DNA from 3 places in the Lichenibacterium dinghuense genome. Region 2 is predicted to be linked to each of the others. Evidence: riboswitches for the same ligand, from Rfam matches in the RefSeq annotation. Region 2 holds a riboswitch; each other region holds the start of a gene.
The links. Region 2 has a riboswitch for fluoride ahead of L7N97_RS12600 (DUF190 domain-containing protein). Riboswitches for the same ligand answer to the same signal wherever they lie in the genome.

Region 1: linked by a shared signal. The riboswitch ahead of L7N97_RS21190 (MutS-related protein) and the one ahead of L7N97_RS12600 (DUF190 domain-containing protein) in region 2 are both predicted to bind fluoride.
Region 3: linked by a shared signal. The riboswitch ahead of L7N97_RS21145 (universal stress protein) and the one ahead of L7N97_RS12600 (DUF190 domain-containing protein) in region 2 are both predicted to bind fluoride.

The regions. Positions count from the first base shown of each region.
Region 1 is NZ_JAJLMN010000001.1:4,441,339-4,443,594, forward strand. Features, by position in the region: gene L7N97_RS21190 (MutS-related protein) at 1-1,000, opposite strand, end outside; fluoride riboswitch at 1,020-1,079, opposite strand; gene L7N97_RS21195 (hypothetical protein) at 1,345-1,653, opposite strand; gene L7N97_RS21200 (tyrosine-protein phosphatase) at 1,801-2,256, opposite strand, start outside.
Region 2 is NZ_JAJLMN010000001.1:2,599,770-2,602,025, reverse strand. Features, by position in the region: gene L7N97_RS12600 (DUF190 domain-containing protein) at 1-1,259, opposite strand, end outside; fluoride riboswitch at 1,292-1,372, opposite strand; gene L7N97_RS12595 (fused DSP-PTPase phosphatase/NAD kinase-like protein) at 1,769-2,256, opposite strand, start outside.
Region 3 is NZ_JAJLMN010000001.1:4,432,563-4,434,818, forward strand. Features, by position in the region: gene L7N97_RS21140 (universal stress protein) at 1-387, opposite strand, end outside; gene L7N97_RS21145 (universal stress protein) at 419-1,201, opposite strand; fluoride riboswitch at 1,254-1,315, opposite strand; gene L7N97_RS21150 (YoaK family protein) at 1,346-2,098, opposite strand; gene L7N97_RS21155 (hypothetical protein) at 2,068-2,256, opposite strand, start outside.

The DNA of each region.
Region 1 (2,256 bases), 1.8 Mb from region 2:
TGGTGACGACCGGCGCCCCTTCCCGGACGAGCCGCGTCGCCAGCACGACGTCGAAGCCGTCCCGGCTCGACACGGCTTTCTCGCACGTCACCGTAGGCAGGCAGAAGCGCAGGCCGGCGCGCCGCAGGGGCGCGATGGCGTCGCGGTAGGCGAGGAAGAACTGGAGTTCGCGGTCGACACGGCACAGCGTCGCACCGATCGCGCCCCGGGCGCCCTTCGCCAGCGCGGCCAGACGGGCGAAGAGTTCGGGCTGGAGGCGTGCCACGAACTCCAGGATCACGTCCTCGACGGAGTTGAGGTCGGGAGCGTCGCGCGGCTCGGGCGACCGTTCGGCTGGCGTGTCCTGGCGGAACTTGGCGAAAAGCGCCTCGACCTCGGCGCCCTGATCGTGGCCGCCCCCGTGCCGCTCGACCCGCAGGCCGCCGCCGTAGACCTTTACGTCGTAGCGCACAGCGGCGAGGCCGGCCGCGACTGCCTCCGTCTCGCGACGGAGCGCGCCAAAGGCCTCACTTCCGACGAGAGCGGACAGGAATTCGCCGAGGCTGCGGAGGCCAGACGACGAGCGGGAGCACCGGCCGAGCGCATGGGCGAAGGTCGCGAGGCCCTCGCAATAGCGTTCGAGCCCGGCGAGCAGGAGACGACGCTTCCGCAGCTCGTGGCGACGCCGGTCGGCCTGCGCAAAGCTATCGCGGACGCTTTGCATGGCGTCGGAGAACGCCTCGCAGACCCGGGCCGTCGCCTCGTCGTACAGGTCCCGGACGACTGCCTGCCGATGACGGACGGCTTCGATCTCGACGAGCGGCGCCCCGTACAGCGGCGCCAGCGCGTGCTGCTCGCGCCCCGCGATCAGCCCGGCCACGAAGCCATCGAGGGCGAGGTCGTGAAAACAGTCGGGCGGACGAGCGGCCTCTTGCGCCTCTGCTTCGGTTCGCCAGAGCAGGCTCACGAAGACCGGGAAGGAGGCCTCACAGCTTGGAGTTGTTGCGGTCGAATCGTCCACGGCGAATGCTCCCGGTCCCAGTCCGGCAGGAGTCATCAGCCACGCGGCGTTTACGGGGAACCCCATCCCCTCCGGTCGAAGACCAGTACCTTTCAAACTCCACGACGCCGTCGAAGGTTCCCCGCCGGGCCAGCTCCGAAAGACACCTTTCCCGTCCGTGCATGGAAGCGGACCACGATCCTCGCGGCATCACGCCAGCCGTCAAAATGCTGACGCATTCTGACGGGTTACGTCGCACAAGCGGCGGCGTGCACTCGCACTGGCCAGCGGTTGGGAGTTTCGACCGCTGGTATCAATGCGTCGGACGTCACAGGCATGCCGGATTTGGCCACGATGCCTGAAGATCATACGAGAGGGCGAGACGCCTGCGCCCGCGGCTGCTCGGTCTGGACGGCCCAACTCTCCCTGAGCAGATTGGCGTCGAACGCGTCGATGACCTTCGCGACGTACCACCCCCGATGCAAGGAGTTGGGGCTGGCCGGTCCGTCGGCCACGGTCGTGACCCGGACGAAGCGGCCGCTCGGCGCCTTCAGGACGACGTCGATGATCCCCGCGGCGTCGTTCGCGACCTGCGCGAAGGGCACACAGGTTTCCGCCCTCAGTTCCTCTCCGTCGACCTCGAAGACGGCGAGGTGGCTGTCGTCGGCGCTCACGGCGCGTCTCTGAAGCATAGCGATCCTCATCTGTTGGCCTCGACGTCGCGGAGCCAGCCTTCGCATCAGCCCCTAACCCAGTCGGTTCGACGACGGTTCGGCGCGAGGCCGCCGCGCCGCGCCCTGGCCGGGCCTGTCCCGCGCCGCTCAATCGGGTATGCCCTTGCCGACGACCTTCGCGAAGGTGCGGTCCATCGCGCCGGACCGGCTGATCAGCCAGGGGAAATGGCCGTAGCGGAAGGAGAGCTGCCCGGCGGCTACCTCGGGGGAGCGATGGAGCACCAGGCGCTCGTAGAGCGCGGCCGCGAGGCCGGAGCGATCCGCCCCCGCCTCGCAGTGGATCAGCAGCGGCGCCTTCGCGCCCTCGAGATCACGCACCAGGGCTGCCAGCGTCGCTGCATCCGGCTCGTGATTGGCCGACAGCGGCACGCTCACATAGGCGGCCCCGGCGCGGCGCACGGCTTCCGCTTCGGCGTCGTACCAGGGCCGGCCCGGGTTGGCCCCGCGCAGGTTGATGACGGTGGCGATGCCGTGCTCGGCCATGAAGGACGACAGCCGGCCGGCGCCGAGCTGGCCCGAGCGGTAGATCCCCGGCTCGAACTC
Region 2 (2,256 bases):
CAGAGGTACGCGACGAAACAGGCGACGGCGACGTAGGGGGCGTTGGAGGCGCCGAAGAGCTCGATGCCCATGATCGTGCAGGCGATGGGCGTGTTGGACGCCCCCGCGAAGATCGCCACGAAGCCGAGGCCCGCGAAGAGGTCGACCGGGGCGTCGAGGAGGGCCGAGAGGGCGTTGCCGAGCGCGGCCCCGATGAAGAACAAGGGGGTCACCTCGCCTCCCTTGAAGCCGCTGCCCAGGGTGACGACCGTGAACAGGATCTTCCAGGCCCAGGCCCAGGGGAACACGCGGCCGCCGAAGAACGCCACGATCGAGGCGTCGCCGGGGTTCGGCGACGTCACCCCGAGGCCGAGGTACTCGCGCGTGCCGATCGCGTGGGTGAGCCCGATCACCAGCAGGCCGCCGATGACCGGCCGCAACCATGCGACGGGGCACAGCCTCTTGAAGGTCGAGCCGAAGGAGTGCGACGCCTCGGAGAACGCGAGGCCGGCGAGGCCGAACGCGACGCCCGCCAACGCGACCTTGACCAGGAGCGCGACGTGCGACGCGACGCTCCCGCCATGCGGGCCGGCGACCTCCGAGAAGGCGATGTGGTAGGCGACGTGGGTGATGCCCCAACTCTGGCAGGTCCAGTCCCCGATCAACGCGGCGAGGACGCACGGCACGAGGGCCTCGTACTCGACCCGGCCTACGGCGAGGACTTCGAGGGCGAACACGGCGCCGGCGACGGGGGTCCCGAAAACCGCCCCGAACCCGGCGGCGATGCCGGTCGTCAGGAGGATCCTGAAGTCCGCCGGGGTCAATCCGAGACGCTGGCCGAAACCGCTCGCGATGGTGCCGCCCAACTGCACGGCGGTCCCCTCGCGACCCGCCGACCCGCCGAACAGGTGCGTGATCAGGGTCGCGGCGACGATGAGGGGCGCCATCCGTAGGGGGACGCCGCCGCCGGGCTCATGGATGCGGTCGAGGATCAGGTTGTTGCCGCCCTCCGCGGGCCGACCGACCCAAGCGTAGGTGGCGCCGATCGCCGCCCCCGCGAGCGGCAGGCCGTAGAGCAACGCCGGGTGCTCGAAGCGGGTCTCCGTCGCGAGGTCGAGTAGCCAGAGGAACGCCGCACAGAAGCTCCCGACGGTGGCGGCCATCGGGACGGTGAGGCCGATCCACTTGACCGCGACGACGACGTGGGCGACGCGCGCGAGGAGAAGGGAGAGGGAGGCACTCCACGCATGGACGACGGACGTGGCCGTCCGGCGCGACAAGGCATTCGTCAAACGGATTCCCCCTCACGGCGTGCAAGGTAGGAATCATCAGCTCGTCGGGGAGCGGTTCGACCCCGGGAAGGGTCCGGCAGAAATCCATTGCCGCGAGGGTGTCTAACGAGGAAGGGCCGATTCGTAAAGCCCCCTCGGTCCCATATGCCCGAGCGCCGGCCCCGACGTCCGTTCCCCGGTCGCTCCGTCTCGAGGATGAAGGTGGAGTGGATCCGAAGCGCACCCCGCCGGAGATCGTCGTCGCCGGAGTTGACCGCGGATCTCGCCGCGATGGTCTCGCGGACGCCGGTCCCACGCACGTCGAGCCCGGTGAGGTCGCGGCGTCTCTTTCGGGGCCCTCGATGCGTGCCCGTCCACTTGGTGGTCGGCCTCGGAGCCGTCGCGATCCCCTCTCGGCGACGAACCCTGCCGGCGTCAGGTCCCGATCGATCCGAGGTCTCCCGGAGCCACGGTCCGGGGCGTTCCGACGAGGTTCGGGCGCACGTCGCCGGACCACGTCACCCTCCGGCCGCTTCGAACGCCGCCGAATAGGCGGCGAACGCGCGATCCATCGCGCCCGACTTGCTGGTCAGCCATGGGAAGTGCCCGTAGCGGAACGACAGCTGTCGATCCGCTGTGGCCGGCGCCCTGTGCATGACGGCGAGTTCGTAGAGGGCCGACGCCAATCCCGAGCGGTCGGCGCCGGCGTCGCAATGGAGGAGCAGAGGTCTGGGCGACGTCCGCAGGACCTCGATCAGGCGCGCCATGGTGACCGCGTCCGGCTCGTGGGCCGCCGAGAGCTGGATCGACACGAGGGTCGCCCCCGCTTCCGAGACCGCCCCGATCTCGGCGTCGTACCATCCCTTGCCTGGGTTTTCGCCGCGGAGGTTCAACACGGTCCTGATGCCGTGCTCGCGCACGAAGCTCGACAGCCGCTCCGGGCCTAACTGGCCGGATCGGTACATCCCACCGTCGAATTCGTGGATGTTCCCCGAGAGCCTTAGCC
Region 3 (2,256 bases), 1.8 Mb from region 2:
CCCCGCGCTCCCGTCGGCCTCGATCAGCACGGGAGGGCCGAGGGCGCCGAGCGCGGGTGCAGAGACGCCGGAACGATGAGGCGAAGTCGCGGCACCCCGTCCGGCGATCACGAGATCGGCCGACAGCGTGCGTTCGAGCAGCCCGGCCGGATCGGTCGGGGCCATCTCGTGGTGCCCATCGACCCTGCCGAGCCGGAACGCGGCCCGCATGTCCTCGACGAATTCGAGGGAGGTCGGAGACGTCGCCATGCCGAGCGCATCGGGCGCACACAGGTCGAGCACGCGGAGGCGCGCCCGGCAGGCGGCCGCGCGCGAGACGGCCTTGGCCAGCAGCGCCGGAGCGCCCGGCGTCGTCGAGTCGAGGCAGACGATCAGATCCACGACCATGCCGCTTCCTCCCCGTCCTATGGTGTTCCGCTCAATGAGACAGCAGCACGGGCAGGAGGTCTTGGCCGAGCAGGTCCTGCGTCGCGCCGCCGAACAGGCGCTCGGCGATACGCGGATGGCCGTAGGCGCCCGCGACGATGAGGTCCGAGCGCTCGCGGTCGAGGCTGGCGAAGAGGGCCGACAGCCAGTCGCCGCGGCCGTCGTCGCGCCAGCCGTCGACGACCACCTCCGCGCCGTGTCGATGCAGGTGGGCGGCGAACCCTTCCACCGCCGCGTCGCCCAGTCCGTAGCGGGCGTCGAAGGTGAACAGGGCCGTGCGTACGGCATCGCGCAGGAAGGGCAGCGCGTCGTGCGCCGCGCGGGTCGCCTCGCCGGTGCCGTTCCAGGCGACGGTCGGACGTCGGCCGATCGCGCGGGCGGCGTCCCAGCCGACGGGGAGCAACAGGAGCGGCACGCCCGCGGCGAGCAGAAGGCGGCCGGGGAAGTCGACCGGCACCGCTCCGGCGTTTCGCCGATCCGGCTGGGTCACGACGAGCAGGTCCGCGTCATGAGCGAAGAAATCGCGCGCGGCACTCGCGTCGGGCGGAACGTCGCGGTGGCCGTGGGCGACGCCCGCCCGCGAAGCGGCCTCCTCAAAGGAGGACTGCAGACTGTCCCGGCAGAGCTGCCAATCTCCGTCGAACGACACCGCGGGAACGAGGTTCACGGCGGTGAGGCGGGCTTCGAACCTGCGCGCCAGCTCGACGGCGGCATCGACCCGCGCCGACGTCGCCGATCCAGTGTCCAAGTAGACGACGATGTCACGATAAGTCATTTCACCCTCCGTCGGTCGATTGCGGAAGGCGTAGCTCCGCATCTACCAGCAATGTCGTGCAGAAGTGATCAGCCCTGGAGGCGGTCGAAGGCGGACTCCATCGCCCGATGTCTCGACCCGGGAAATGTAGTCTGACTCTGACCATCACGGCGGGCTCCACTCTGTGGTCTCGCTCGCGTCGGCCCTCACGAGGAGGGCGGCCGCGACCGGCGCCGCCGCCACGACGAAGAACCCCGCCTCGCCCCACCACAGCAGGACGCTGGCCCCGGCCAGCGCGCCGAGGATGAAGCCGGCGAAGAGAGAGCCCGACTTGGCGAGCCGCACCTCGTCGGTCCGCCGGGGGCCGTCGCGGCGCGTCCCGCCCGCGACGTCGAAGACGAGGTGGCCGATCTCCCGGCCGAGGTCGGTCACCATGCCGGTGACGTGGGTGGTGCGGACCTGGTCGCCGAGCAGCGCGCTGCTGGTCGCGTTTTGCTGGCCCATGGCGAAGGCGAGCAGCAGCACGGCCGCGAACTCGGCACCCCCGCCCCGGCCGCAAGCCGCCAGGGCCAGGCCGGCCGACGCCACCAGGATGCCCTCGACGATCAGCAGGGACCGCAGCGTGCCCGTTTCCGGTCGCCCCTCTCGGATCGCGATGAACAGCCCGCAACCGACCGCGCCGGAGAGGAAGCTCGCGACCAGCGCGATGCCGAGCATCGCGGCATTGCCCCGCCCGTGCATGAGGTGACCCATCACGGAGGTGGTGACGCCCGAAACGTGGGACGTGTCCCGCCCCGTCGCGGCGACGCCGATGCCGTTGACGGCACCGGCCACGAGGGCCAACCATGCCGCCACGACGGGCTGCGCCGCGACGGGGCGGGACACCATCAGCGCGGGGCCGCGAGGCTGTGAAGCCACGCGAGGACATCCGCATAGCGCGTCTCCGCGGCTGTCCGGCTCGTGAACTTGCGCCGGCTGGTCAGCGTCTCAGCGGCGTCGTCGGTATCGGGATCGAAACTGGGCAGATACCGAACGGTCACCTCGAACTCGCCGTCGACGAGCCTGTCCATCTCGAC